Regions from separate parts of the Alkalihalobacillus sp. NPDC127517 genome, predicted to be linked through region 1. Evidence: predicted binding sites of a transcription regulator. Region 1 holds the regulator's gene; the other holds the start of a gene.
What was found. The regulator Rex, encoded in region 1, represses fermentation and respiration genes when NADH is low (regulators of the CRP and FNR family bind a similar motif). The targets are predictions, from matches to a motif close to TTGTGAAATATTTCACAA.
Positions count from the first base shown of each region.

Region 2: the regulator Rex is predicted to act here: its motif matches at 8,348-8,365, upstream of qoxA (cytochrome aa3 quinol oxidase subunit II).

Region 1 is NZ_JBNNQX010000012.1:1,559-16,933, reverse strand. It holds gene ACQKKO_RS16360 (STAS domain-containing protein) at 1-737, opposite strand, end outside; gene tatC (twin-arginine translocase subunit TatC) at 769-1,521, opposite strand; gene ACQKKO_RS16350 (sec-independent protein translocase protein TatAY) at 1,540-1,719, opposite strand; gene ACQKKO_RS16345 (redox-sensing transcriptional repressor Rex) at 1,736-2,383, opposite strand; gene ACQKKO_RS16340 (ABC transporter ATP-binding protein) at 2,552-4,483, shown strand; gene ACQKKO_RS16335 (hypothetical protein) at 4,514-6,673, opposite strand; gene tsaD (tRNA (adenosine(37)-N6)-threonylcarbamoyltransferase complex transferase subunit TsaD) at 6,920-7,924, opposite strand; gene rimI (ribosomal protein S18-alanine N-acetyltransferase) at 7,926-8,372, opposite strand; gene tsaB (tRNA (adenosine(37)-N6)-threonylcarbamoyltransferase complex dimerization subunit type 1 TsaB) at 8,365-9,078, opposite strand; gene tsaE (tRNA (adenosine(37)-N6)-threonylcarbamoyltransferase complex ATPase subunit type 1 TsaE) at 9,069-9,533, opposite strand; gene thiL (thiamine-phosphate kinase) at 9,541-10,530, opposite strand; tRNA gene ACQKKO_RS16305 (tRNA-Met) at 10,654-10,727, opposite strand; gene ACQKKO_RS16300 (hypothetical protein) at 10,959-11,105, shown strand; gene crcB (fluoride efflux transporter CrcB) at 11,151-11,507, opposite strand; gene ACQKKO_RS16290 (fluoride efflux transporter FluC) at 11,504-11,890, opposite strand; gene ACQKKO_RS16285 (MgtC/SapB family protein) at 12,017-12,721, shown strand; gene ACQKKO_RS16280 (DedA family protein) at 12,785-13,414, shown strand; gene ACQKKO_RS16275 (ferritin) at 13,576-14,085, shown strand; gene ACQKKO_RS16270 (S9 family peptidase) at 14,127-15,375, opposite strand, start outside.
Region 2 is NZ_JBNNQX010000010.1:157,508-172,882, forward strand. It holds gene ACQKKO_RS15095 (EAL-associated domain-containing protein) at 1-676, shown strand, start outside; gene ACQKKO_RS15100 (iron-sulfur cluster biosynthesis family protein) at 705-1,007, shown strand; gene ACQKKO_RS15105 (YppG family protein) at 1,010-1,312, opposite strand; gene ACQKKO_RS15110 (Hsp20/alpha crystallin family protein) at 1,325-1,720, opposite strand; gene ACQKKO_RS15115 (dipeptidase) at 1,787-2,731, shown strand; gene ACQKKO_RS15120 (SurA N-terminal domain-containing protein) at 2,925-3,668, shown strand; gene ACQKKO_RS15125 (chemotaxis protein CheV) at 3,815-4,720, shown strand; gene ACQKKO_RS15130 (hypothetical protein) at 4,780-4,905, opposite strand; gene ACQKKO_RS15135 (HesB/YadR/YfhF family protein) at 5,068-5,367, shown strand; gene uvsE (UV DNA damage repair endonuclease UvsE) at 5,391-6,272, shown strand; gene msrA (peptide-methionine (S)-S-oxide reductase MsrA) at 6,287-6,811, shown strand; gene ACQKKO_RS15150 (alpha/beta hydrolase) at 6,914-8,086, shown strand; gene qoxA (cytochrome aa3 quinol oxidase subunit II) at 8,407-9,381, shown strand; gene qoxB (cytochrome aa3 quinol oxidase subunit I) at 9,419-11,365, shown strand; gene qoxC (cytochrome aa3 quinol oxidase subunit III) at 11,366-11,983, shown strand; gene qoxD (cytochrome aa3 quinol oxidase subunit IV) at 11,985-12,296, shown strand; gene ACQKKO_RS15175 (spore morphogenesis/germination protein YwcE) at 12,339-12,617, opposite strand; gene ACQKKO_RS15180 (S8 family peptidase) at 12,857-14,173, shown strand; gene ACQKKO_RS15185 (acylphosphatase) at 14,218-14,493, shown strand; gene ACQKKO_RS15190 (alanine/glycine:cation symporter family protein) at 14,717-15,375, shown strand, end outside.

The DNA.
Region 1 (15,375 bases):
ATACCAGATAATGTGGTTCTCACTCCGATAATGGATAAGGCAGAGATTAATTGAAAGATTTCATTGGCAACCATCGTATCAATGATCACTACTCCAGATAAGTCCAGATACAGATGGTCTACGCCCTTCTCAGCACATTGTGCGAGCGTATTTTCAAGAATTGACTTGGCACGAGCCGTATCAATATCACCAACAAGTGGAAGAAGCGCACTACTGTTCTGTAGAAGAATAACAGGAGAACTTAATTCGTTAATCATTTCCTTCTGCGCTTCTAATTGAACGGTTGTATTTGTATCAATCTTCTTAATAAAATATTGAATCGTAAAATCAAGTGTTTTGACGATTTGATGTTTCCATTCATCGTGTTGTTCTTTCGATACCTCAACTGAAGCCTCTTCCACAAACGTATCAATGTATGAAAGAAAGATATCTCTCGTTCGTACAAACTCACGAAACATTTGATTCAGAGGTGTTTGCAAGTGCGCTCGATCACTTCCAATATCACCAACCCAACTTAAAATTTGGTTGTGGACTTCAGAAGTAGGTGCTATAAAAAGACGAGTCAGATTCTTTATGTATTCTTCATTTTGCTGCATAAGCTTATAGATGGAATCGGCATCCTTTACCGAATAGACTGAATCTACATCATCTTCTTCAAGCGTTTTAAACCATGTCTCAGTCACTTCTTTTGTTCGTTCTTGCAAAAATTCATATAACGATTGATTGACTGTACTCACGTCTAATCACATCTCCATATCGTTTCAATTTTTAATCTGATTGCTTCTTCTCAGCTACGTCTTCAGTTAATTTGTACTTACGATAGGTCAGCTTAGAAAGCCAAATACTAAATTCATAGAGTAATAGTAATGGAACGGTTACCATCGAATGTGAAAATAAATCTGGTGGCGTTATAAATCCAGCAATGACTAATAAGACAAAGTAAGCATATTTACGGATCTTACGCAAAAAGTCTGGTGTAAGTAAACCGATTCTTGTTAGAAACATAACAACAACAGGCAATTGGAATAACGCACCAAACGGTAGAATTAATTGAAAAAGGAAAGCAAAGTATTCATTAATTCCATATTGTTCTGTTATATTTAATCGATCCGCCATGGTAGACATAAAGGAAAGGATAAATGGAAACAAAACAAAATAGGCAAATGCCACACCAACTAGAAACAAAATAAATGCAATTGGAATATAAGCAAGTGTAGCCTTTTGTTCCCTCTCATGCAAGCCTGGCTTCACGAACGCCCAAAGCTGATAGAGTACCACTGGAAAAATTAAGACCAATCCGATCGCAAGTGTAAATGTCATGAAGATACGAAGAGGATCCGTCATTTTAAAGGCGTTCATAGGTAAATCACGTGCTTCAGGTGCTTGCTGAAGTAACGTGATAAGGGGTGATGAGATAAAGAATCCAATAATTAGCGCCACAATAAAAAAGGCGAGTACGACAAAGAGTCTTCGCCTTAATTCTTCAAGGTGGGCCCATATGGACATGTCCTGTTGATTCATATGAGATCCATCCTTATATTAAGCTTGGTCTTTCTCACGTTTCTTTTCTTCTTCGTCATCAGCTAGTCCTTTTGTTGCGTTCTTAAACTCACGTAAACTTGAACCGAATGCTTTTCCAAGCTCCGGTAGCTTCTTAGGTCCAAAAATCAATAAAGCAACAATGGCTATTAAAATAATACTCCATGGTCCCATTTGCATCTTTACTTCATCCTCCTTATTGTGGTGAATCGAGCGGATAATGTTTTAAGAAATAAACAAGCGCTTGTAATTCAACGGCCAGATCGATGTGATGAACTCTCACTGAGTCTGGAACGGTTAGTCTAGCAGGCGTGAAGTTTAAAATCGCCTTCACTCCAGAGGCAACAAGCCTGTCCGCAATCTTTTGAGCTACGGTCGCTGGTACCGTTAAAATCGCTACCGTAATTTCTTTCGTATGCTTTTCCTCAAAATCATTAAGGTCGTAGATTTCTACGCCTCCAACATCCGTTCCTATCTTATCTGGATCGACATCAAAGGCCATCTCAATCTGCGTATTATTATTTTTAAAAAAGTTATAGTGTAGAAATGCTGTGCCCAAATTCCCGACTCCCACCAGCATTACCTTCGTTAGATCATCTTGGTCTAATGTTTCGCGAAAGAATGATAACAAATAATTTACATTATAACCATATCCCTTCTTTCCTAAAGCACCAAAATACGAAAAATCTCGTCTGATTGTTGCAGAATCCACTTTAACCGCTTCGCTCAGTTCTGTTGATGACACTCGCTGTTTCCCTGAAGCGTGTAGGTTCTCCAAAAAACGATAATAAAGCGGAAGTCTTTTAGCTGTTGCTTGTGGTATCTTCACGTGTTCTGACTTCATTACTTTCCTCCCGAGACTGTTCCTCTCTTTTAGAAGAGAGAACTACAACCATTGTACACTATTTTTCATGGAATGTAAGGGTTCGCATGAGAAGTATTCATAAGTTGTTAGGATGTTTGGTTATACGTTACACTAGAGAAAAAGAACTGTACACGGGAAGGACTTATTATGATTGTTTTACAATGTATAAATGTATCAAAAGCCTTTGTGGCTGATCCTGTTTTAGAGAATGTGAAGCTTGAGGTACAAACAGGTGACAGACTGGCTCTTGTTGGTCGAAATGGCGCAGGTAAATCCACGCTCCTTAAAATCATTGCAGGAGAATATCAGCCTGACACGGGACAAATTATGATACCAAAAGGGGTTCGGGTTGGTTATCTTGAACAGCACAGTGGACTTTCATCTGAGCGTTCTATTTGGGATGAAATGCTTACCGTTTTTGAACCCATTCGTCAAATGGAGAAGCGTTTAAGAGAGCTAGAAGCGCTTATGTCGGATCAATCAGTATTATCAGATGAGACAAGCTACAACAAATTAATCAAGGAATACGATGAGCTGCAACTAACGTTTAAAGATCAAGGCGGATATCAATATGAAGCGGATATTCGAAGTATCTTGTCAGGACTTCATTTCTCTAGTTTTGATTACACAACAAGTATTGCGACTCTGAGTGGCGGACAGCGCACAAGACTTGCACTGGCCAAGCTCCTTTTACAAAAACCAGATTTGTTAATTCTCGATGAGCCAACCAACCATTTAGATATCGATACCTTATCCTGGCTAGAACAGTTTCTAACTGGATACAAAGGCGCTATTCTGCTAGTTTCCCATGACCGATATTTTCTGGATCAAATTGTTACCGGTGTGGTGGAGCTATCCAGACAAAAGTCGATTAGGTATTCAGGGAACTACAGCTTCTATTTAGACGAGAAAGCGGCGCGTTACGAGCAAGAATTAAAGCAATTTGAGAAGCAACAAACGGAAGTAGCCAAGCTTGAGGACTTTATCGCTCTTAACCTTGTTCGAGCTTCAACAACCAAACGAGCCCAAAGTCGTCGAAAACAGTTAGAAAAGATGGACAGGCTAGATCGTCCAGCTGGTTCTGAGAAATCAGCCTCTTTCTCCTTTGACATTGAGCGCCAAAGTGGAAATGAAGTACTTCGTGTGAATGAGTTGAGTTTATCCTTTTCAGGGCAAACGATTTTAGATCATTTACAGCTTGAGTTAAACCGTGGAGAAAGTGTCGCCTTAATCGGACCAAACGGTGCTGGTAAATCTACATTATTAAAAGCAATTATGAACAAACTTGAGCCAGACACCGGGACAATTCGATTTGGCTCTCACGTGACGATTGGGTATTATGATCAGGTTCAAGCTGAGCTTCACTCAAACAAGACGGTTTTACATGAACTATGGGATGAGCACAGATTGACCCCTGAAAAAGATATTCGCACGGTTTTAGGTAATTTTCTCTTTAGTGGAGATGATGTATTAAAGCCTGTCAAAGCTTTAAGTGGTGGCGAAAAGGCGCGACTGGCGCTTGCAAAGCTGATGATGCAAAAAGCAAATGTACTGCTGCTCGATGAGCCGACCAACCATCTTGACTTAGATTCAAAGGAAATCCTTGAAGCGGCACTGATCGACTATCCAGGAACCCTCTTGTTTGTTTCACACGACCGCTACTTTTTAAATCGGTTAACCACTCGAACGGTTGAGTTAGCAGATGGGAAAACGACTTCATATTTAGGTGACTATGACTATTACCTAGAGAAAAAAGAAGAACAACGCCAATTTGCGGAACTCAAGCAACAAACTACCGATTCACAATCACCAACTGATGTTCATGCTTCAAAACAAAACTACTCACAGGATAAAGAAGCAAAAAAACAGGAACGTCAACGCCTTCGCAGGATTGAAGCCATAGAAGCAGAAATGGCTGAGCTCGAAGATACAATTCAGCAGCACGAAACGGATTTATGTGATCCCGACGTTTACGCTGATCATGTTCGCGCAGCAGAGCTTCAGACCTCCATTACCAATGCGAATGAAACACTTGAAGCTTTGATGGAAGAATGGGAAACCCTTCAATTAGAAGAATAGCTTAAAATATAGACTACTGATCCCAGAAGATCAGTAGTCTATTTGTTCGATTTGCCTCCAATAAAAATAGATCGACACAACACAAAACATCGAGGTTGCCGCTGCGACAACACCAGAATCATTAATTAAAAGCAGAATAACAGACCCTAACACTCCTATTTTAATAAATACCTGCTTATTCACATCTCTCCATCGATCCAGTCTTAACAAAAGGATAAGCCCGGCTAAAAGATAACTAATGACAAGCAATTGTGTCCAATTCGAGTGTTTAAAAAGCTTTATGTTCATTTCTACTTTTCTGGCGATAGTATCTGCAATATATGAAAAGTCACCTGCTTGTATACGTCCATAAGCTACCCCAATATGAGATGAGTGATTAGCAGCCTGTAGAACATAGAGAAGGATCAAAGAACCCACGCCACTCACAATTAGAGAAAGAATTATTTTCTTTTTAGTTACCTTGCTGCCACTAGCCCACATAAACCAGAAAAAGCTTGCCAAGCAGGCTGAAAGAAACCCACCTGCATTCGCACCTAGCTGTGAGTGACCTAAAACAAGTAACTGTCCTGCAATCAATACAGTTGATGATGTCCATCTTAGCCAGGTAATACGGGTATTAGCCAAATAAACAGTAATTACAAATATAAAGATGATATAAATCCCTACATATTCATTTCCTATCCCGTAGTACCTCGCACCGATCAATGGATCATACCCTAAGTAAGAATGCGATAAAAGAGTAGATCCAGTTAGAATGTCCGCACTTAAAGCAAGAACTGTAACCAATGCCGTAAGCAGGATTCCCCAGCTTCGAAGCAACCGTACGCTCCCTCCCCATAACAGAGAACAACAGAGTATCAGAAGGAAGAACCCCACTGCGGAAATCGTTGATTCCAGTCTAGCTAATAACAAAAACCATAGAGGTGAACTTAAGGCAGATAAAAGGAGAGTTTCTAGACATGTTTTTTGTGTTTCCTTTTTCTTGCCTAACCACGTCCATCCACTTACACCAAGCAACAAAATGGCTAAGCTTGTTACATAAATAGATAGGACCCATGCTCTCGTTTTAAAAATATGGACGGATTGATCCACTCGCTCAAGTAACTGCTGTGAATGATTGGGCTCTTTTATGATTCTCTTTAATGGAAATCCTTGATCATAATCGGTAGATGGGAGCCCTATTCGCTGGATCAAGGTTGGCGCAACATCAACATTACTTAAGACATCTGTTCTTCTTGTTGTATCCGAGACTAATGCCCCTCCCACTCCATTACTGGTCCATTCGTAGATGGGGGCAAGCTGCTTTTTGTCCGAGTAAGCTTCTTTATGTACAAACGGAGAGATTAACCACATATCAGGATGTTCCTCTTGAACGCTTAGTATAAAAGCCTCCAGCTCCCCTAATGCTTGCTCTCGTTGCTTTTCATATGCTACATCAGTCATTTGATTTTTTAACGCAAACAATCGATATAAGTCCCCCCATTCAACAACAATAAACGGGTACTCTTTAGATTGCTTAGCTATTTCATCGATCATCCAGCCTGAATTCATCTTTTTTCCGTACGCTCGCGTCGTGTCTTGTATCACACTCTCATTCAACGAACCGTCCGTAGTCCCTTTACTATTCATTGTCAGAAACGATCCAAAGCGATGCTTTTGATCTGTGTCACTTGTTCCCAGAACGAATGCACGAATGCCTGTAGCAAAAAGCCTGTCACCTATTTGTCCGACACGGGCTTTATAGTGAGTGTCTTGATTTACTTTATGTAACGCTTCAATCTGTGGATAAACGATTCCGTCTACCACTGGGTGATCCGTAAACTGTATGAATTGATCTTTGGCACGCTGACCTTCCAGTTCTTCTTCACTATCATAAGAGGCTGTGTGCGGGATTGCCATTGTTTTTCTCCCTGCTGAGAGTGTAAGCACGCTACCAAGTTCAGAATGCAAACCTGCTGATTTCGTATTCATTGCACCTATATAAGCACTCGACCATAAGGCCCGATCACCGTGACCTAAAAACCACTCTGCTTCGTCAAAGCTCATACCTGGCACGATGATAATCAGTTGCTCTCTGATGGGTGTACCGCCGGCTTTCGCTTCTGCCCACGAAGGACAGACACTCATTATTAAGATTATAAGAAAAACGAATAAAAACCACCTGACACATTTTGCACTATTTTCTGACATATCCACATTATCCACACACATTTCCACAGGAGATATCGTTCACCGTGCTTTCTTTACTGTCCTTTTACATGATCATGACGTTCTTATTATTTCCTTTACAATACATACGCATAAAGTTATCCACTTTATTAACAACCAGTGGATAACTTTATGCACAGCTTATTCTCATTTTATATAGTGTGCCACGCAACGCCTCATTTCATAAAAAAAGAACCAAAAAGAATGTACTCTTTTTGGTTCTTACGATTATAAATCCATACCTGGACGGCCATTGAGGTCCCATCCAGCAAATCTTTGCTTTTCTAATTGATAAAAAGCAGCTGCACCAATCATAGCGGCATTGTCTGTGCATAATGAAAGTGGAGGGATCGATAGTGTCATTGTCTCGCTAAACTCCTTTTCAAGTGCCGCACGCAATCCTTTGTTTGCAGCAACTCCACCTGCAACGACTAGTTGCTTTACCTCATATCGATCTACAGCTTTTCTTGTTTTCGTTACTAACACATCAATTACACTTTCTTGAAAACTAGCTGCTAAATTCGGTATATTTGGCTCTTCGCCTCGCTGCTTCTGGTTGTGAACCACATTTAGTACATGTGATTTTAGCCCACTAAAGCTAAAGTCTAATGAATCAGGCTCTAACCAAGAACGAGGGAAATTCATCTCTGGAGAACCGGTATGAGCGAGACGATCTATATGAGGACCCCCTGGATAAGGCAGACCAAGCGTTCTCGCCACTTTATCGTACGCCTCACCGACAGCATCATCTCGTGTCATCCCAATTGTTTCAAATTGCCCGTCCTGTTCCATATAGATTAATTCTGTGTGCCCACCTGAGACAACGAGTGCCATCAATGGAAACTGCATCGGTTGAACAAGCTGATTGGCATAAATATGCCCCGCGATGTGATGAACCCCAATTAAAGGTAGACCATGCGCAAATGCCATAGCCTTTGCCGCATGCACTCCAATTAATAACGCTCCAACGAGTCCGGGTCCTTCCGTTACCGCCACGGCATCAAGCTCATCTGGACGAACCTCTGCTTCCGCTAACGCCTGCTCAATAATTCGTGTTACTTGTTCAACATGATGACGCGATGCTACTTCTGGCACTACCCCTCCAAAGCGTTTATGACTTTCAATTTGAGAGGCCACTACATTACTACGAATGATCGTACCGTTTTCAATAACGGATGCCGCTGTTTCATCACAGCTTGTTTCAATTGCTAAAATTCGTTTTATCTTTGTCATATTAGAAATCCACCCACATAACCCATGCGTCCTCCGCATTGTCTTGATAGTAGTTTTTTCGTATGCCGCCTTTTTTCATTCCGAACTTTTGATATAAGCCCTGGGCGACTACATTTGATTCTCTTACTTCTAACGAAACCTTTGTTCCGCCCATCCCTTTAATTAACGTGATGGTTGCACCTAGTAACTCTTCGCCTCTTTTTTTTCCACGCACAGAAGAATGAATAGCGATATTTGTGATTTGCGCTTCCCCTGCAATCAACCAAAATCCGCAATAACCGATGATACGATCCTCTAACTCATACACAATATAATGAGCATAATGATTAAGTGTTAATTCGTTCTCAAAAATCTCTTTTGTCCATGGTGACGTAAACGCATCTAACTCCACTTCCATCACCTGGTCAATATCATCATGAGTCATGAACCGAATTGGACCCTCATTCATTGGCCTTGCCTCTTTGTGCTTCTTCCCACTTTGCCTCAGCCTCTGAAAGCTGAAGATAATTAGGAACAAGGCTATGAACATCTTGAACCGGTTGTTTTGCCTCACCTAATGCGGCAAGCTCACTTGGTCTTGGCAGCTGTTTAGACGGCGGCGCAAAATGCGCAAGCGCTCCAAGCCTCTCTTGGATGATGTCCTTATGCAGGGCAATGTCTGAACCCGTAAATAAAACCGGTTTTCCTTGTTCTATTAAGCTCTCAAATAATTGCTCACGTTCAATTAATTGTTCCACTCCTTGAAGAGATAACTCTCCATAAGCCAAACTCGAATAACAAGCCGTATACACTCGATTGCGTCTCGCATCAATAATTGGACAAACCGTCCCTTGAAAGTAGCGTCCCTGCTGAGCCATAACCTCCAGACTCGACACTCCAACTAACGGAACATCTAGAGTCCAAGCCAGTGTTTTAGCTGTTGTCACACCAATTCGAACACCCGTATAAGACCCCGGCCCAACTGCCACCACAACTTTTGTAATGTCTTTGGGACTTAGATCAAGCTCTGCTAGTACATCAGTCACAGCTGGCATTAATCTAAGAGAGTGGTTCTTCTTCATATGAGTAGTGAGTTCTGCTGCAACCTCTCCGTCTCTTAATACAGCAACCCCGAGCACATATGAAGATGTATCTATCGCTAACGTTATTCCCATTCTGCTAACTCCTTACAAAGCTGTTCAAAATGTTCACCATGTGGTTGAAACAGCAAATATCTTTTTTCTTCTCCTGCGTGACGAATGGTAATATCTAATCGCTTCTCAGGCAGTTGTTCTACAATCTTTGAAGCCCATTCTACAACCGTAATCCCTTCACCGTAGAAGTACTCGTCTAAACCAATATCTTCTTCACTATCTTCATCTAAACGATACACGTCCATATGGTAAAAAGGAAACCTGCCTTCATATTCTTTAATAATTGTAAAAGTCGGGCTGTTCACAACCTTTTTCACACCTAGCCCTTTTGCAAGCCCCTTCGAAAAGTGGGTTTTCCCTGCTCCAAGGTCCCCTTCAAGCGTAATGACATCACCAGGCCGAACAAGCTTTGCTAGTTTTTCTGCAAGCTCCATCGTCTCAAGTGGAGAATGAACTTGCTTTTTATATCTTCCCATTGCTTCATCATTTTTTAAAATGGTTAAACCCTCCCTTCTGTAAAGGTTTTAACTGGTCATTCTCTGTAACATAAACCGGATGCTCAGCCTTTTCTTTCACTTTGCCTATTCGTTGGATTTGAATGCCTGCTTTTAGAGCGTCCTCCAAGAATAGTGAAAATGCTGTTTCTTCTATTGTACCTATCAGTTGAAAATCCTCTCCACCGTTAAAGGCAAACGCAAGCTTCTGCCCTTTATCGAACTCATCAAGCGCTGGATGAAAAGGGATCTGATCCGCTTCAAGGTATATGGACACATCACTTGCTACTGCCAGCTCACTTGCTTCGCTTGCTACACCATCACTAATATCGTTTAAAGATATCCTCGCCTGTGTCCTCGCACATAACCGGCCCGCCTCAACTTGCGGTTCTGGTTGTTGGTGCATGAAAACAAGCTCAGCCTCTGACTTATTAAACGAAGCATACCGTCCCTTTTCCAGGAGCAACCCAAGTCCTGCCGCCGAGCTACCAACTGTCCCCGTAATAAATACGATATCTCCTGGAGCCGCCTTATTTCGATACAAAGAGACCGCTTCTTCCACTTGTCCAATTGCAGTAACCGTAATGACGAGTGACTCCTTAGCAGAAACCGTATCTCCACCAATTAGATCCATCTTCCATTTGTCCGCGAGTTCCTGCATCCCTTTATATAGATCGTTTAGGTCTTCATCATTCCAAAGAGACGGAATGGCGATAGAGACTAAATAAAAGCGAGGCACTGCTCCCATCGCTGCCAAATCACTAACATTAATTGCGAGAGCCTTCCTGCCAATTTGATACGGTGATAATGTATCCTTTGTAAAATGCACGCCTTCAATCATCGTATCTACACAAACAACTTCCCGCATGCCTTCGGTCGATGCATAAACCGCCGCGTCATCACCAATTCCCATTACTAATGAAGGTTGATGGTGCGAAGCTGGTTTAATCTGATCAATAAATTCAAATTCATCCTTCACGTAAAGGGCCTCCCCTTATCACTCATTCACCTATCCAGTTTAGCTGATTTTTATAAAAGATGCGAATGGCTAATCCATGCAAAAAAACCGAAGCTTCCGCCTCGGTTTTTTCTCATTTCGGTATTGCGGGGGAAGGATTTGAACCTTCGACCTTCGGGTTATGAGCCCGACGAGCTACCAGACTGCTCCACCCCGCGTCGCTATATAATGTGTATATCATCAGTATGACCAAAATCGTAATGTTCATACCGTTTCTGTGACACAAGATATATCTTACCACGGTATTCAACTTAAAGCAACTATAAATTCTGAACAAATTTCAAACAAAATGATTGCTTTTTTTATTTAATAGGAGTATGATTCATTTCATAGATTGAAAGATATGAATTTTTTGTGACAATTTCGTCTTGAAAAAGGAGAGAATAATAATGTCTGAATTTAAAAGTGCATGCCGTACAATGCTTCTTACTCCTGTTGCTCTAGGTCTAACACTATTGCTATTACCTGTGTTACTTCTGACCGATGTACCGATTCTGACTCACTTTATTGAGTTTATCAATCATAACGATCGCTAAGTGCGATTTCTTTTATGCCTCTAGGGAAACTCCCTGGAGGCATTTTCAATATAAATAAAAGCCAATAAGATAAAAAAGGATACAACCAAGTATGCTGCCACTCACGTAAACTAGGAGTGGTTTCCATCTTTTTTGCATGAAAAGCTCCAATGATTCCATACTGAAAGTTGAGAAGGTTGTAAAGGCTCCTAAAAAACCCGTGGTCAAGATTGATCCGACACTTTCTAAATCAGCACGAAGATGGGCATGAACGAATCCAAGTAAGAAGGCTCCTAAAATATTTATCAAAATGATTGGGAGTGGAACTGCCATGCTCCAAGGTAAACGACTTAACCAAACGCTTAGCACATAGCGACTAAGCGCGCCCAATCCTCCCGCACATGCAATATAAGCTGATATCATGTACTCATCCTCTTTTCCGCCAACCCTTTTCCTAACAACGCTCCAAGACCTGCTGCAATGATGCCTCCTGCTACACTAATGAAAACGTATAGAATTGATATACTATGAGAAGCTCCTGCTAATTGGACACTTTCCGCTGTAAATGTCGACATGGTTGTGTATCCACCACATAAGCCTGCCCCAAGCCCAAGTTTAATCCATTGATGATTCGATTTTATGAGATACCAACCTGTGATAAAACCTAGCACCAAACTACCCGTTCCATTAACAAAAAAAGTAGCAAAATAAATGTTTTGCTCTGGAGCGAGTAAAGAAACGAGATATCTTAAATACGTTCCGATAGCACCCCCAATAAAAACAGCAATAATTAACCTCCATTGCATCTTTCCTCACCACTCTTCTTTTCTGTATACTTAACACATTGACTCTTCGGTTCATCTATCTAGGTATGAATGCATAGGCAAGCAGCATACCTTATAAATGTACAAACTTTTTTTGAGGTGATTACTATGGATATTTTATTAATTAAACTTGTGGCCTCCCTGTTATCAGGGTTTCTTATCGGAGTCGACCGTCAAATTAAACATAAACCACTTGGCCTAAAAACGAGCATGGTCATTTGTATAGCAAGCTGCTTAATGACCATTGTCTCCATTGAAGCTGTAGCTAAGTACGCATCTGATCATACACCAAATATGGACCCAATGCGACTTGCTGCTCAAGTGGTAAGTGGTGTCGGCTTCCTTGGCGCAGGTGTGATTTTACGTAGAAGCAATGATGTCATCTCCGGTTTAACAACAGCAGCCATGATTTGGGCAGCCTCTGGACTAGGAATTGCGATCGGAGCTGGATTTTATATTGAGGCAACCTTTGCCGTAATACTTATTCTTATTGCCATTAACGTAATACCTGCGATCCTTACTGCCGTCGGGCCCACTTCCTTAAGCTCAAAAGATGTCCACACTCGCATTGTTATCACTCCAGAAGGACAAATGAGCAGTATTATTGACGCACTCCAGGTGCGCGGAACCACTTTAAAGGAGAGACGAATCAAACAACTTACCGTGCGGGATGTCCAAATTAAAGACTTAACGAGCGGAAACCAACAGATGGACATTACACTCTCTATTCCAAAGTCGATGTACATTACGGATATTTACTACCTCATTAAAGAGATTGATCATGTTCAAACAGTAGATGTTGAAAAAAGATAGTGCCCTGTACCCAAAAACTAGATATACTGTAAGTAGACATCTAGCGATAGGACGGGTAGCAAAATGGAATTTGTAAAAGAGTTAATTGCCCAGTATGGGTACTTTGGCATTTTTGTTGCATTAGTTGGAGGCATTGTGGGACTACCCATTCCCGATGAATTACTGCTACTAACTGTTGGATATTTTACTCACTCAGGTGAGTTGAACCTATACCTTTCATTACTCATTTCGTTATTGGGTTCAATCATTGGAATCTCAATTAGCTATTTCTTAGGAAAAAAGCTCGGCCTTCCTTTTCTCATGACACATGGATCAAAATTCTTTCTGTCTCACAGGAAAATAGACCGAGCTCAAGTCTTGTTTCAGAAATACGGTGCATTTATTCTCGTAATCGGGTATTTTATTCCCGGTGTCAGGCACTTAACAGGTTACATTGCAGGAATATCAAACCTCCCCTATAAGAGGTTTTCAATCTATGCATATAGTGGTGCTTTTATATGGGTTCAGACATTTATATTCGCGGGTAACCATATGAGATGGGACTGGCAGAAATTAAGTGATTCCATCATTGCCCATAAGTTTTTAGTAGGCAGTATGATCGCTTTTGTTATTTTATTGATCATCTCTTGTTATATTCTGTTTCATACAGTGAAGCGTCGACGAAAACACCGTCGAGAATGCCAGCATAACTGATAAGATAACGGACTGATTGAGAATAAACAATCAAATTAAATGCAAGATGGCACATTAAATTAGATTCATTCTTATTAAACAGGTCAATCCATATTGACCTGTTCTTTGTGCTACGATACACTTAAGCTATGATGTTGTTTTAACTTGAGAGGAGCTTACCTATGCTACCAGATGATTTAACAAGAGTCTTAAATAAACAAGTAAACTTTGAGTTATACGCAGCGCATTCCTATACTGCAATTGCTGCTTATTTTGCTAACTTAGGTTTTAAAGGATTCAAAAACTTTTTCCTTGTTCAAGCAGAGGAAGAGCGATTTCACGCAATGAAAATTTATGACTTCTTGGTGGATGTTGGTGAAAGAGTCACTATCGAAACACTAGAACAACCAAAGAATCTATTTCAATCTCCTCTAGAGGCAATTGAACATTCTCTAGCTCAAGAAAAGGATGTAACAAAAGCCATTTATAAAATTGCCGACTTAGCGACAGATCATAAAGAACATGCGACCATCGCGCTAATGAATTGGTTTGTGGAAGAACAAGTTGAGGAAGAAAGTATGTTTCGTGACATGATTGCCAAAGTGAGTCGAATTGATGTCGACAGCAGTGCCTTTGTGATGATTGATGCGGACCTTGGCAAGCGTTCCTTTGATGCAGAAGAAGAGCATTAAGAAAAAGAACAGGACAAGCTGTGTCCTGTTCTTTTTTATGATTAAATGTACTGATTAAAAAATGCTAATACACGTTCACTTACCGTAATCTGATTTGCTTTCTTTGAAAAGCCATGACCTTCATCCTCAAACACAAGATACTCCACTTCGGTGCCTTGAGCCTTTAAGGATTCTACAATTTGATCAGACTCTGCTTTTACTACTCGCGGATCATTCGCCCCTTGAATAACCAGCATTGGCTTCGTCATTGTGGACAAATAAGTAATTGGAGAATCTCTTGTGAAGCGCTCCTTATCTTCCACCGGATCCCCTATCCATATCTTCATAATTGGTTTCCAGAATTCTGGAACACTTTCGTAGAAACTAAATAAGTTAGAAACACCAAAGATATCAACAACTGCTTTAAAGTAGTCTGGATGGCGTCCATGAAGCAACAAGGCCATATATCCACCATAGCTTCCGCCCATGAGTAAGACCTTATCCTCATCTACATAGCCTTGTTCAATCATATAATCTACGCACGCAATGTTATCAAGACGTGGTCCGTAGCCCCAGTCACCTTCAACCATTTTCAGGAAAGCAGCACCGTAATCGCTGGATCCCCTGAAGTTCGGCGCAACGATATTATAGCCTGCGTATACCAAGTGTTGAAACATCGCTCTAAAGAATTTCCCTTCAGATGCCTGAGGTCCCCCATGTGGCCAAAGAATCAAATGTTTATTATCTACTTCAGGTCTTGCTTTAAAATATAACGTTTCAATCTCTAAACCATCAAATGACTTGTATGTAAGGACTTCAGGCTCAGCCAGCTGATCATGCGCGATTCCTGGAACCTGTATCTGGGTTAGAGCTTCCCATTCTTGATCTTTCTTATAGACATACAGATTATTTGGAGATGTTGCCGTTCCTCCCGTAAGATACAACGTGCCTTTTTCACTTAAAATGACTTGTGAAATACTTGTAACAGGAATAATGAGTTCTGTGAGCTCTTGCTTTTCTATTTCATATCGATAAAGCTTTTCCGTTACACCAATCGTTGCAGATACATAGAGTATCCCCTGATCACGATCAAGCTTAATGGACTGCAACTCCGTTTGTTCTACTTCAGCTACTTTCTTCATTTCCTTTGTTTCTACATTGTATGAAGCCAGGTAATGAAAATCAGCTTGATAATTAGTTGTAAAATAAATAGACGAATCGTTTAAAAAGACGACCTTCCCAAAAGTGTAAGATAGCTCAGGTTGATCTACAAGAGGCATTAATGCGCTACCATCTAGTAAATAAGGAACC
Region 2 (15,375 bases), on a different contig from region 1:
TTCTCTTCCACATTTATATGGAGATGTTCATCAATCACTGACGATGCTTTCTCGGAAGATTGGAGCGACATTATTATTTGATGGAATCTCAACATTTAATCAATTAAACTATGCGTGGCGTAATGGAGCACGTTACTATCAAGGACCGTATCTTTTGGCAGCATCAAAAGGTTTAGTGTTAGAGGATTCTTGTAGAGAACGAATGCAAAAAGACTTCCAGCACTTCATTACCTATGAACGCAAAAAGATGCAGGCGCAGCTTGAACTTTCAAATGAATTAGGACACACGCTACGTGCGACGCTAAAACATACAAAAACAACAGGGACATTAGATGAGCTCATCCTAACTGTTGCAAAGGATTTAAGTGAGTACGTGTTTCGCATTTATATCTGCAATGAAGAAGGACTTCAGCAATCTTCCAACGTAGAGAAAGACCTGGAAGGCGTTTGGCAACTTAAACAAGAAGGTTTATATAAAAACTGGAGCTGGCGACCTTACTTTCTTGAAAATATTGTTCGTATGAATGTTGAGAAAAAAGGAATTCTATCAGACTTGTATACTGACATTGAGCGCGATGAACAAATTCGCACATTTGCATATCCTATTTCTGAGTCGTTGTATATGTTTATGGACATTCCTTATGAATATTTATTTGAGCAAAATGATTTAATTTAAGTTCTGTTTTAAGAGAGGTGTTTTTAAGATGGATATTATCGTCACAGATGCAGCGGCATCGTATTTTAAATCGGTTCAAACATCGAAAGCGGTTCGGGTCGTGGCACGGGATACGTTTGAGTGCAGCACAATGATTGAATTCTACCTCCAGTTAGATGATCCCGTCGAGTCAGAGGATACACTTGTTGAGGTGGATAGCCAACGATTTATTTACAACAAAAAAGCGAGCGATGAAATTGGCTCGCGAGTGACCATTGATTATAAGCCTACACAAGGTTTAAAAATGATTAATCCAAATCAAACCTTAGCATATGGATTAACGTTAAAGTAAATCTATTTTAAAAAGTATGAGCCGACCTTACGAACGTAAGGAGATACTTGTTGAACTGTTTTGATTACTTGATCCACTGTTTGTGCAGTTCTAGACATATCAAATTGACCATCATCGGATGTAAAAGCCTTCTTAATAAACGCTGTGCGTGATCCGCTCGTTTGATTAGGCACATACATGCCGGTTTGCTGCTGACGTACACCTGCCCGCATTCTTCGCCCTTGCGTTGGGTAATATGAAGGATATCTTCCTTGTGAAGGGAAGTTAGGATATTGGTTACGTCGGCCTTGGTTGTAATGAATCATCGTTTAACCTCCTTAATCAATCGAAATGGATTGTCTATGTCGTTTGATCGTAATACGTAATAGTCCATCCTTATAATTAGCTTTAATATCTTTTTCCCCATATACAAATGGGATAGACACCAGTCGTTCTTTTTCAACTGATTGTTCAGTCAATTCGCCAGACACCACACGTATGGCAAGTGCATGAGGTAAGGCTTCTAAACGAATGAGTTGTTTATCTACTCCAGGTAATTCGGCAAAAATAATAAATGCTTCAAGAGTTTCTTCGGTACGTACAGGAATGGATTGTGCAAACAAAGGTGGTGCTTGAAATCGTCGATACGTTTGATGAAAAAAGTCATCAATGGAACGCATGACATCTTGATACCCTCTTGAGTTCTTAGCATCGCTTGCATTGTTCTCACTCATGTAAACTCCTCCAATAAAACATTCTAATTATCTCTATGTTATAAGACCTTGAAAGGTGCTGATGGAATGAACCAAAATTCCTTTTCTTTGAACGTCATTGATACACATTGTGATGTGCTATTAAAGTTATGGATGAATCCAAATCAATCTTTTAAAGACAGCAATCAGTTGGACGTGACATTAACAAGGCTAAAAGGTGGGAGAGTGAAACTTCAATGTTTTGCTATTTTTATCGAACCATTTGTTAAACAAGAATTAAAGTTTCAAGCGGTCCTTGAACAAATCCACCTATTTCATCAAAAAGTGATTCAACCATATCAGGAAATGAAACATATTAAGAACTGGTCAGATATTGCCTTATTAAAGGAAGGGGAGATTGGCGCCATTCTCACGCTAGAAGGGATGGATGCGGTTGGGTCAGACGAGTGGAAACATCACTTTTTAATTGAGCAGGGGATTTTATCAGTCGGCTTAACATGGAATCAAGCAAACCTGGTTGCAGATGGAATTGAAGAGTCAAGAGGAGCAGGTGTTACGGATTTCGGAAAACGTATGATTGAGAATCATAACAAGCATAAGTTATTAACAGATGTTTCACACTTAAGCGAAAAAAGCTTCTGGGATACCGTAGAGCATTCTCAATACGTGATTGCGAGCCATTCAAATGCATTAGGTATATGCGGACATAAACGTAATTTAAATGATGAGCAGGCAAAAGCGTTATTTAAAAATGACCGATATATGGGTCTTGTGTTTTTGCCGAAATTTCTCTCTGATACTGGGTTAGCTACAATCGATGATGTGATTCGTCACATTGAATACTTGTGTGTGTTAGGTGGAGAGAGATCCATTGGCTTTGGTTCGGATTTTGATGGGATTTCAACGTATGTAGATGGGCTTAATCATCCTGGATGTTATCCGGCTCTTATTCAACAGTTAACGAAATACTACTCAGATGCCCAAATCCGTGGTTTTTGCAGCGAGAATTTCCTGCGCTCATTACCTTGTTAGACGATTTTTTATTTCACACTATTTTTGATAATTAAGGAAGTTTGTCCTTGAAGGCGTGGCTTGTCAGGGGTTTAGGCTTGCTTGTTTTTGATACGATTACACAATTTACTCCATTAATTACGTATGAGTTTAATTGCTTGTTCATCCTGTGTTACACTGCCTCTAGATGCTTGTTAAGAAAGGGGTCTACGAAATGCAAAACAAATTTATACTTGGAATCTCTGCTTTTGCCCTTGCGGTTGGACTCGCAGCTTGCTCCGGTGAATCAGATGAGAATGCTGAAGGCCAGAACGATCAAAATGAACCACAAACAGAAGAACCTGCAATTGCGGAAACAAACTTTGAAGACATACCTGATGTTGTTGCCACAATTAATGGTGTAGATCTGTTAAAAGACGACTTTGTCGCTGAATACAATAATGCAAAACAACAGCAGCTGATGATGGGTGGTCAAGGTGATCCGTCTTCTACAGAAGTGGATGAACAGCTTAAGGATCAATCTGTTGATTTACTTGTTAATTCAGAGCTTTTAACACAAGCCTCGAATGAAGAAAATGTTGAAGTGACAGACGAGGAAGTAGACGAACAGCTTGAACAAATCAAAGCTATGTATCAGCTTGAATCAGATGAAGACTTAGAAGAAATTTTAAGCGAACAAGATTTAACAGTAGATGAGTTTAAGACTGAAATAAAAGAAGGCATGAAGCCACAAAAATACATCGAGCAAAAGGCTCAAATTGAAGAACCTTCAGATGAAGAAATTCAATCTACCTACGATGAAATCATTGCCGCGGCAGATGGAGAAGAAGAACCTCCAGCTCTTGAAGAAGTAGAAGATACAATTGCTGAGCAGTTAAAGGCACAAAAGACCTCTGAAGCAGCAAATGATATTCTTGAAGAATTAAGAGAACAAGGTGATGTTGAGATTTTTGTTTAAGACCAATTATGCATCCACTGAATACGTTCAGTGGATGTTTTTTTGTGCTTTTGCTTAACTTCGCGCGTCTTCCTGCCGAAATTAAAAGAGAGGATAGTCTGCTACGGATTGACTATACAAGAGTCTATAAAAACGGGGGAAACGAAATGACCCAAATGTCACAGTCAAATATATTATTAGAGAGTGGTACCAATGAACTCGAGCTTGTTATGTTTGAGGTTGGTAAAGAGACGTACGGGATTAACGTATTAAAGGTAAGAGAAATCGTTCAACCTGTTGACGTCACAGCAACACCGAATCGTCATCCTTATGTAGAAGGCGTCATTCGTATTCGCAATGAAATCATCCCATTGATTGATTTGTCCGTCGTTTTGGACGTAAAGGATTTTGGACAACCGACAACTCATAAATTTATCGTGGCCGAATTAAACAAATTAAAGGTAGCGTTCCGTGTACATAATGTGTCAAGAATTCACCGAGTTTCCTGGGGACAGGTTGAAAAGCCAAATGAACTGTCTCAAGGCGAACATAGCCATGTAACTGGAATTGTTAAAATGGAAGACTATGTTGCTTTTATGCTTGACTACGAAAAAATCGTGGTTGAAGTCCATCCAGATGCCGGGATGAATCGATCATCCATCCATTCATTAACTCCTCGTGATCGCGGAGGCAAACACATTGTGATCGTCGAAGATTCAGGGGTGCTCCGTCATCTATTGCAAGATACGCTCACTGAAGCCGGCTATACAAAATTAACAACGTTTGAGAATGGACAACTTGCCTGGGATGCATTAAGTGAACAAGGGGATATTACTAGTAAGGTAGACCTAATTATTACCGATATTGAAATGCCACAAATGGATGGACATCATCTGACAAAGCGTATTAAAGAGCATCCAACCTATGAACAAACTCCTGTTGTTATTTTCTCATCCATTATCTCAGAAGATCTTTTCCATAAAGGAAAAGCTGTTGGAGCCGATGGACAAATTAGCAAACCTGACATAGTGAAGCTGATCGAATTACTTGATACGACACTTCAATTAAGTTAGGATAAAATCCACAAAAAGACGAATGTTCATCTACCCATGACATTCGTTTTTTGTGTTTTTTATCTCGTTTTTTTCTTTGGATTTTGAGTGGATAAGGTAGAGAGCCATTGACTTTTCTGTTCCTTGGATAACCCACCAAGGGAATGAAGGATGGTAGCATAGCCTACAGCTTTTTTATAATTCATTTTTGAGTCACTCCTTGATCTTGTTGTTTACTTTAAAATATGCAAACAGTCTAAAAAGTTGCCTTAAGGAAAAATAATTGGGTTGTTGCTTGTACGCTTTCATGGTTTTTTACGCTATAAATTGATATGATAGGATGACGAAAGGGACAGGAGAGGATTGACATGAAAATAGAAGTAACTAAACCAGCTGTTCGTTGGTTTAAAGATCAGTTTGATACAGAAGAGAATCAGTATATCCGTTTCTTTGCACGCTACGGAGGGTGTGGCTCATTTCAAAGTGGCTTTTCACTTGGTATTAGTCAAGAGAAACCAGAGCGCCCATTAGCGGAATTTAAAATAGATGATTGTATTTTTTATGTAGAAGAACAGGATGCATGGTATTTTGGGCAACATAATCTTAAAGTGAAATACAGTCGTACAAAAGATGAAATCGAATTTGAATCTCAGGAGATCACTTTATAATTTTTAAAGAGGGAGAATGAACCATGCGTCTTGGATACCCATGTCAAAACCTAAGTATCCCAACCGTTTTCAAAACGTGTCGTTTGAAAACAATGCAGGATAAAGGAATGTCAATTATTAAAGAGCTTACGTTACATAATATTGACCAACTTAAAAAGGTCCTCAGGTGGAATATAGACCATGAAATCTTCTTCTTCCGGATTTCGAGCGATATGATTCCATTTGCAACCCATCCTGAAATGACGTGGGAATGGCAATTGGATCAAGACGTAAAGCGAGAGCTTGATGAAATTCAAAGGTTAAAGAAACAGTATGAGTTGAGACTTTCCATGCATCCAGGGCAGTACTCGGTTTTAAATTCTCCTAGAGAACATGTCGTTGAAAATGCTAAAAAAGACTTACAATATCATCATGATTTTCTACGTGCTGTTGGCGGAACAGATATGATTATACATACAGGTGGCGCTTACGGGGATAAGGAAAAAGCGAAAAAGACATTCAGTGACGTATTCAAAACTTTGCCTGACTCTGTAAAAGACATGATTCGGCTTGAAAATGATGATAAAGTCTTTCATACCCAAGATGTGTTAGATATTTCAGCGGTATGTGGGGTAACGATTTGTTTTGATATTCATCATGAAATGTGTTTTGGTCGGACAACAGATGAATTGAAGGAGCTTTTTACATCGGTCAAACAAACGTGGAAGCATACCCCGTATCAACCAAAAGTTCATATCAGTTCCGGGAGGCGGTCCGACACAGATCCTGCGCACGCCGATCTCATTCGGATTGAGGATTTTCAGAGACTTATGGAAGTCGTTCAAGACGCGGATATCGATTGTATGCTTGAAGCAAAATCAAAGGAAAAAGCGCTGTTTTCGTTAAGAGAAGAGCTTGAATTGTAAAGGAGAGATCGAACATGGAGAAAGCAACATTTGCAGGTGGATGTTTCTGGTGTATGGTTCAGCCATTTGATGAACAGCCTGGCATTCATTCTATCACCTCGGGTTATACAGGTGGATCCGTTCAGGATCCAACTTATAAACAAGTGAAAACAGGTGAAACTGGACACTATGAGGCAGTAGAAATTGTATTTGAACCAGAAGTGTTTTCGTATCAAAAATTATTGGACTTATTTTGGGTTCAAATTGACCCTACGGATGCCGGTGGACAGTTTCAGGACCGTGGCGATCAATATCGAACAGCTATTTTCTATCATACGGAAGAGCAAAAACAACTAGCTGAGCAATCAAAACAACAACTTGCAGAAAGTAAGCGATTTGCGAAGCCAATCGTCACAGAAATTTTAGCAGCCGATACATTTTTCCCTGCGGAGGAAGAGCATCAGGATTTCTATAAGAAAGAACGGAAAGCATATAAAGAAGACCGTAAGCAATCGGGTAGAGATGAGTTTATAGAGGAAAACTGGAACACCCTAGATTAAATGTGTGACAACCTAAAGAAATCTCTTGCAATCTCTTCCACTATTCATTAATTCTGCTATACTGAGTAGCATAATCTTATGTTTAGTGGAGGAGATGTTTTATTGAAGGCTTTTATGCGTAAAGGACTAATCCTTGTTGCCTCAATGTCTCTAGGACTCATTATGATTTTGCTTACAATGACCATTACAGTGCATGCATGGACAAATACAGAGGCAGGTAAAGTACCAGTAAAAACAGCTGTTATCTTACATGCAGTTGCAAATAATCTTTTACCAACCGATTTAAAAGCTCCATCCTTTTTAGCAGCAAAAGGTTCATCTCGGTTTGACCGATCACTAGTTGATATCCCAACTTCAGATTCAAGTACAGTGACAGCTCGGATGTATCAACCAAAAGAGGCTGGTCCACACCCAGTTATTCTTTATTTTCATGGAGGAGCTTTCATGAAGGGCTATGGAAATATTGATACTCACGATAATATTGTCCGCTCACTTGCAGCTAGAACAAACAGCATTGTTGTTGCGGTTGAGTATCGTTTAGCACCTGAATTCCCTTTTCCAACGGCTATCGAGGACGGATATGATTCGTTGAATTGGATTGTAAGTCATGCATCTGAATATGATGTAGATGTTGGTAATATTGCGGTTGTTGGCGATAGTTCAGGGGGGAATGTAGCAACATCTGTAGCAATGATGTCAAGAGACCTCGACGGACCATCAGTGAAAGCAGAAGCCTTGTTGTACCCGTTAACCACATTCCTTGATGAAGATTTCTACTCACGCGACCATTATTCAAGCGGCTACTATCTTTTATCAAGAAATGTAATGGAACTAGCAAGATCAACATATACGCCTGATGAAATGATGTGGCAGTCTCCATACAGCTCGCCTCTTGAAGCAGATGTAAAAAACATGCCACAAACATTTATTGTTACTGCCGAATTTGATCCGTTGCGAGATGAAGGCGAGGCGTACGCAGCAAAGTTAGCGGCTGCTGGAGTACCAGTGGAGGCGACTCGTTATAATGGTACGATGCATGGATTTGTTTCCTTTTTTGAAGTGATGCAAAGTGGAAAGCATGCATTAAATGATACAGCTACGTTTTTAAATCAGTCATTTGCAGATGAAAGAGAGTTTGAACCGTATCAGCTTGCTTATTATGAACACGGGAATTTACGTTCTTCCATTCAAGATGAATTGGAAGCATATACGATTGGAAGTTATTTAATTAGCAAACAAGCCTTATCAATGTTCCCTTTTAATGCAGGGAATTAAGATAAGGTTTTTTTAAGGTTAAAAAATTGTACTTTTCGCTCGAAATATGTCACAATCATAAAGTCTTTTGCACATAAACCTTCTCACTCATTACATAATTATGGTGAATTTCGGGTAGTATTTTATTGAGTGCAATATATTTCCAATTATGTGGCAAAGTCAGTAAAACACACCGCAAAATTTGTGATATTTTTGTGAGAGTTTGTGTAAATGCTACCCTTACGTGTCATGTTTTATGGTAGGATATAAGCAATGAAAGGTATGTTCAAGGGTTCACAAAAAGTTTATGCAATTACGTCTTAGGAAGAAGGGTGATACCTTTGCTGAAAAATGGTAAGTCTCTAAAGTGGCTAGCGTTCCTTGCGTTGAGCCTATTTTTGAGCGGATGTGGAAATATGACAGTGCTGGATCCAAAAGGCCCGGTTGCAGAATCGCAGGCTTGGCTCATTTGGTTCTCTATTGGATTCATGCTATTAATTGTTCTTGTAGTCTTTATTCTACTAACAGTTATACTAGTCAAATATAGAGAACGAGATGATCATAAGGGTTATCAACCCGAGATTGAAGGAAGTCATAAGTTAGAAATTATTTGGACGATCATACCTGTCATTATCGTTATTATTCTTTCTGTACCGACAATTATGACAATCTTTGAGCTTGAGGAAGCTCCAGCTGCGACAGCTCATAAAGAGCCTGTTGTTGTACATGCAACAAGCGTAAACTGGAAATGGATTTTTAGTTATCCAGAGGAAGGGATTGAAACAGTTAATTACTTGAATATCCCAACTGACCGTCCGATTTTGTTTAAATTGACTTCTGCTGATTCCATGGCTGCTTTATGGATTCCTCAGCTAGGTGGTCAAAAATATAATATGGCCGGAATGGAAACACAATTGTTCTTACAAGCAGATCATGTGGGGACATATGCTGGACGTAATGCCAACTACACAGGTGAGGGATTCTCCGAACAAAAGTTTGATGTAGTTGCATTAGAGCAAGGCGATTTTGATGCTTGGGTGGAAGAAACACAATCAGATGCCCCTGAGTTAACTCAAGAAGAGTATGACAAACTGATGGTGCCTGGTTCAGCTTCAGAAATGACATTTAGTTCAACACACTTGGACTGGGTTGATCATTCAACTGATGCAGAATATGCGATTAACGCTTGGGAGCGTATGGGATATGAACCAATTAATCCACACTCTCGTGCCGGTAAAGCATATGAGATGCCTGCGTTAACACAATCAGATTCTGGAGAGATAGAAGGGTTTGAAAGTCAAGCTGCTAACGAATAGCAAGTGAAGTACTTTCAAATGAAAGGGGACGCTACTTTTGAAATGGGATGAATTTATTATAACTGGAGATCCGCTAATTTTAGGCGCCCAAATCTCCATCCTGATTTCTGCCATTGGAGCCGTGTTTGTGCTCACATACTTTAAAAAGTGGAGATGGCTTTGGGATGAGTGGATTACGAGTGTTGATCATAAAAAATTAGGGATTATGTATATCTTAATTGCGATCTTAATGTTTTTCCGTGGAGGAATTGACGCATTAATGATGCGTACGCAATTAGCTGCACCAAATATGACATTTTTAGATTCACTGCATTATAATGAAATTTTTACAACACACGGTACGATCATGATTATCTTCATGGCAATGCCATTCTTAATCGGTTTAATGAACGTCGTGATTCCATTACAAATTGGGGCACGAGACGTTGCATTCCCATTTTTAAACAACTTAAGCTTCTGGACATTTGTTATTGGTATGGGACTATTTAATATTTCCTTTATCATTGGTGGATCTCCATCTGCAGGGTGGACCAGTTACATGCCACTCGCTTCAAATGAACTGAACCCTGGTCCAGGGCAGAACTATTACTTGCTAGGGCTACAAATCTCAGGGATTGGTACATTAGCAACTGGGATTAACATGATGGTAACGATCTTTAAGATGCGTGCTAAAGGCATGAAACTTATGATGATGCCAATGTTTACGTGGACAACATTAATCACTTCAATGATTATTGTTCTTGCGTTCCCGGTATTAACAATTGCTTTAGCTGAAATGACGTTTGACCGTTTATTCGGAACACATTTCTTTAACTTAACCAACGGTGGTATGCCAATGCTTTGGGCCAACCTATTCTGGATTTGGGGACACCCTGAAGTATATATCGTGGCACTTCCTGCGTTTGGTATCTTCTCAGAGATTATTACAACGTTCTCTAAAAAGCGTTTATTTGGATATAACGCGATGGTTTATTCCATTGTTGCGATTTCAGTATTAAGTTTCCTTGTTTGGGTGCATCACTTCTTTACAATGGGCTCAGGTGCTGTTGTTAACTCGTTCTTCTCGATTACAACGATGGCGATTTCAATCCCAACAGGGGTGAAAATCTTTAACTGGCTTCTAACCATGCATAAAGGCCGGATTACATTCTCGACACCTATGCTTTGGTCTGTGGCGTTTATTCCAAACTTTGTTATTGGTGGGGTAACAGGAGTTATGCTTGCAATGGCTGCTGCTGACTACCAATATCACAATACGTATTTCCTAGTTTCACACTTTCACTATGTACTAATCGCGGCTACAGTATTTGCCTGCTTTGGTGGGTTCATTTACTGGTATCCGAAGATGTTTGGTCATAAGCTAAACGAACGCATTGGTAAATGGTTCTTCTGGATCTTTGTGGCTGGATTTAATATTTGTTTCTTCCCACAATATTTCTTAGGACTTGACGGAATGCCTCGTCGTATTCATATCTATGGTGTGGAAGACGGTTGGTTTGCACTGAACTTTATTTCAACGGTCGGAGCCTTTATTATGGGTCTTGCCTTTATTATTCTTGTTTATAACATCTACTACAGCTTCCGTTACTCTCCAAGAGAGACAACAGGAGATGCGTGGGGTGGACGTACATTGGAGTGGGCTACCTCTTCAGCGATTCCGCCGCATTATAACTTTGCTAAGGTTCCAGAAGTTACATCAATGGATCCTTACTGGGATATGAAAGAAAAAGGAATTGATCCGAATAAGATCGACAAATACGAAAAGATTCATATGCCTAGTAACACAGCTGTTCCGTTCGTTATGGGATGTTTCATGTTCTTCGCAGGATTTGGACTTGTCTTTGAATGGTTCTGGATGGGTATTGTAGGTGCAATTGGAATCTTCGCTTGTATGGCTTACCGTTCATTTGACTATGATGATGGTTACTATGTAAGTGTAGAGGAAATTGAAGAAACTGAAAAACGTGCAAGGGAGGCGAAGTAAATGGCCCATGCCCAAGATGCAGAATACGCCAATGAACCGCTTGAATTTCAATCAGCTGAAGGTCGGAATAATATTCTTGGCTTCTGGATTTTTATCGGAGCAGAATTCGCCCTTTTCTCAACGCTGTTTGCCACATACTTTGTACTAGTTAATCGAACAGCTGGTGGAATTACGGCTGACCATTTGTTTGACTTACCGCTTGTTTTAATTATGACATTCCTACTTTTGACTAGTAGCTTTACATGTGGCCTCGCCATTCATGCGATGCGAGCAGGAAAAGTGAAGCAGTTAATTACTTGGATGGCTATTACGCTTGTACTTGGTCTAGGATTTGTCGGTTTTGAAATTTATGAGTTCTGGCACTATGCTCATGAAGGGGCTACATTATCTACAAGTGCATTCTGGTCAGCATTCTTTGTGTTACTTGGTACACACGGACTACACGTATCCATTGGTATCGGCTGGATTGTGTTGCTACTTATTCAGGTGAAACGTCGTGGGTTGACACCACGTACAACGTCAAAGGTATTCATCGCGAGTCTTTACTGGCACTTCCTTGACGTGATCTGGATCTTTATCTTCACAGGTGTTTACCTAATGGGTCTGGGGGGATTGTAAGATGAGTCAAAATAAATCACATACTCCTTGGTCACACATCATTGGATTTCTTGGATCGATTCTATTGACGCTTTTTGCAGTATGGATTGCATTGTACACAGATCTATCGACACTTGCTAAAGTCATTGTAATCTTTCTGTTTGCTTTCGTTCAAGCTGGTGTTCAATTGTTTATGTTTATGCATATTCGCGAAGGAAAAGATGGCGTGACACAAGCTGGTCATACAATCTTTGCCATCTTCATCGCTGTAGTTATTGTTATCGGTTCTTATTTTGTATTAGAATTTGGTATTCATTTACCTCAGCATTATTAATAACAAAAACCACCCAATGTCAATTGGGTGGTTTTTTATCGTTTATACAAGACGTTTTGGCTGACGCTCAAGACGTTTTGCTTTAATAAACGGCATGCCGTAAAGGACAATTGCAGCATAATGAGCTAATATAACATTTACAGAAAACGTAAAGATAAACCATGCTTCAATCCACCATGTTGGATTTATGATATAAATGGAGCCAAGTACCCACAATGCAATAATTCCCGGAATGCTTGCGATAGCAAGTTTTCGGTACTCAAGCCATAGAAATAAAGGAGTAGCACTAGCAACAAACATGTAGAAGAAAAAGATACCCATTATCATCAACTCCTAAAACAAAATTGGTTATAGCTAATATATGAATATTGCGTGTCTAAGTTGTGTCTATTTTGTGATATTTGTAGTATACCCCATAAAATCGTTTTTGAAAACCCTTACATTTTATTTTCTGAAATTGATTCATAAGCCTTTTGTCTTATTTTATAGGACGTTGTTCTAATCGAAGGTGAAAAAGATTCATATTGTGTAAGGTAGAGTAATTGGAGTGGGGGGATTTTATGTTTCGTTATTCTATGATTAAATTTATAAGGAAACATGCTTCAAAGCTTGATAAACCGCTGCGGGACTCCATTTTAGAGCTTCATCATTCATTTCGATTTGCACCGATAATTGTACATCCATTTCTTGAACAAATGATGAAAAAGAGGCAAAGGGTTTCAATTATAATTGAATTTGAAAAATCAAACGTTTTTTTACAATCGTTTGTTCTTGAACATATTTTAGATGGTCATCGACGCTGTCATGTCCGTAACCGTTTTTCGTGTATATCAAGTTGTAGCGCAGATGTAACTCTCGAAAGATTAGAGTTCATTGTTACACATTTCCCTTCAGTTAAAAAAGTGTATCTTAATCGAACGGTTAATGCTTTAATGTGGCGTTTTAACTCAACGAAACAAAGGAATAGTCAAACTCGATTGATCGAAACCGGTAAAGGGATTAATGTCGCCATAATAGATACAGGAATTTTTCAACATGAAGACTTAAAGGATCGAATCTATGACTTTGTTGACTTTATTAATCAAAAGGAAAAGGCATATGATGATAACGGTCACGGGACTCACTGTGCCGGAATTATCGCAGGAGATGGATCTCGATCAGAAGGTTTATTAAAAGGAATTGCACCAGAAGCTAACGTTATAGGCGTTAAGGTTTTAGATCGAACGGGGTCAGGTACAATTGAAACGATTATACAGGGTGTAGATTGGTGTATGAAATATAATCAAAAAAACCCTAACCGACCAATCCATGTGATTTCATTATCAATTGGAACACACGCTACGAAATACCGAACAGTAAAAGATGATCCAATTGTTAAAATAGTGGATGAAGCATGGAGGTCTGGAATTACGGTCATTACAGCTGCAGGTAATGATGGTCCAGAGCCTTTTACCATCTCGAGTCCAGGTGTTAGTGAGCAAATTATTACTGTTGGTGCAATCTCCACTGATCATCTTACGTTCCCTGACGCTTTACCTGCTGATTTCTCAAGTAATGGCCCCACGATATATGGGCAACCAAAACCAGATCTTTATGCTCCAGGATTGAATGTCACATCCTTACGAAATCCAGAGTCATTTTTAAACAGGTTTCAAAAATCAGTTAACAAAAATCGATATTACACAAAAATGTCGGGAACCTCTATGGCTACGGCTTACTGTGCAGGTGCAGTTGCTTTACTTCTCCAATCGAGCGCATCTTTGACACCTGATCAAATAAAAAATCTTCTTGTAAAAGGGGCCAAATCAGATAACCGTAAGATAAGAGTGTTAGACATTGAGCGTTCATTAGCACTATTAAAAAATCGTCATGTTTAATTTTCTCTACATTCGGTCATTTAATGATAGATAGGGGGGATACGATGAAGAAGCGAACTCATTGTCATATAAATGGTAGGGTACAAGGTGTCGGATTCCGGTATTTTGCACAAGAATTAGCTGTCAATAACCACTTGGTAGGCTGGGTGCAGAATAACGATGACGGAACAGTTGAATTAGAAGCAGAGGGAGAAGAAAAAGAAATTAAATCGTTTCTTCTAGCATTAAAAAAAGGGAACCGGTTTGCAAGTGTTTTAACCATTCAGGATCGTGATATGAATGTCACTGAACGGGAAAAGTCGTTTAAAATTAGTTATTAAGGCAAAAACATGCTGCTGAGAATACATTCTCAGTAGCATGTTTTTTGAAACGTTCTCATAATTTGAGGTATTGCCCTTTACTCTATTATATGGATTCAAGAAACAATTAAAGGAGTTAGATTGTTTATGTCGAATTATATGACAAACATATTGACGAAAACAAAGGAAATACATTAGACTTTGATGATGTACAGTATCGAAGTGTAGCGAGAGGGGAAGGAATATGGACTTTATTTTAAATGCTTGGTCAAGTTTTATCGAATGGTTAGAGTTGGCCGTGTCTGTAACGAGTGATATTGTTTGGGGGCCAATTACCTTAATTCTGATCGTCGGAACAGGTGTCTTTTTAACATTTCGTTTAGGATTCTTACAAATCTTTAATCTTCCTTACGCGCTAAAACTAGTTTTCTTTCCATCGAAAGAAAAAGAGAAGGATAAAGCAAAAGGAGATATCTCACATTTTCAATCATTAATGACAGCCTTAGCTGCCACCATAGGAACTGGTAATATTGCTGGTGTTGCATCTGCCATCTTACTTGGAGGTGTAGGTGCTATCTTTTGGATGTGGGTAGCTGCTTTTTTTGGAATGGCAACAAAATATGCAGAAGCGATATTAGCGGTAAAATATCGTGTGCAAAACAAAAATGGTCAGTTTTCAGGTGGGCCAATGTATTACATAGAAAAAGGATTAGGTTGGAAATGGCTAGCTGTGTTGTTCGCTCTTTTCGGATTCTTAGCTTCTTTCGGAATTGGAAATATGACACAATCTAACACGGTAGCTGCATCGCTTGAATCTAGTTTCAATATTGCTCCTTGGATCACAGGCCTACTATTAATGATTCTTGCTGGATTGGTAATTTTAGGTGGAATTAAGCGAATTGG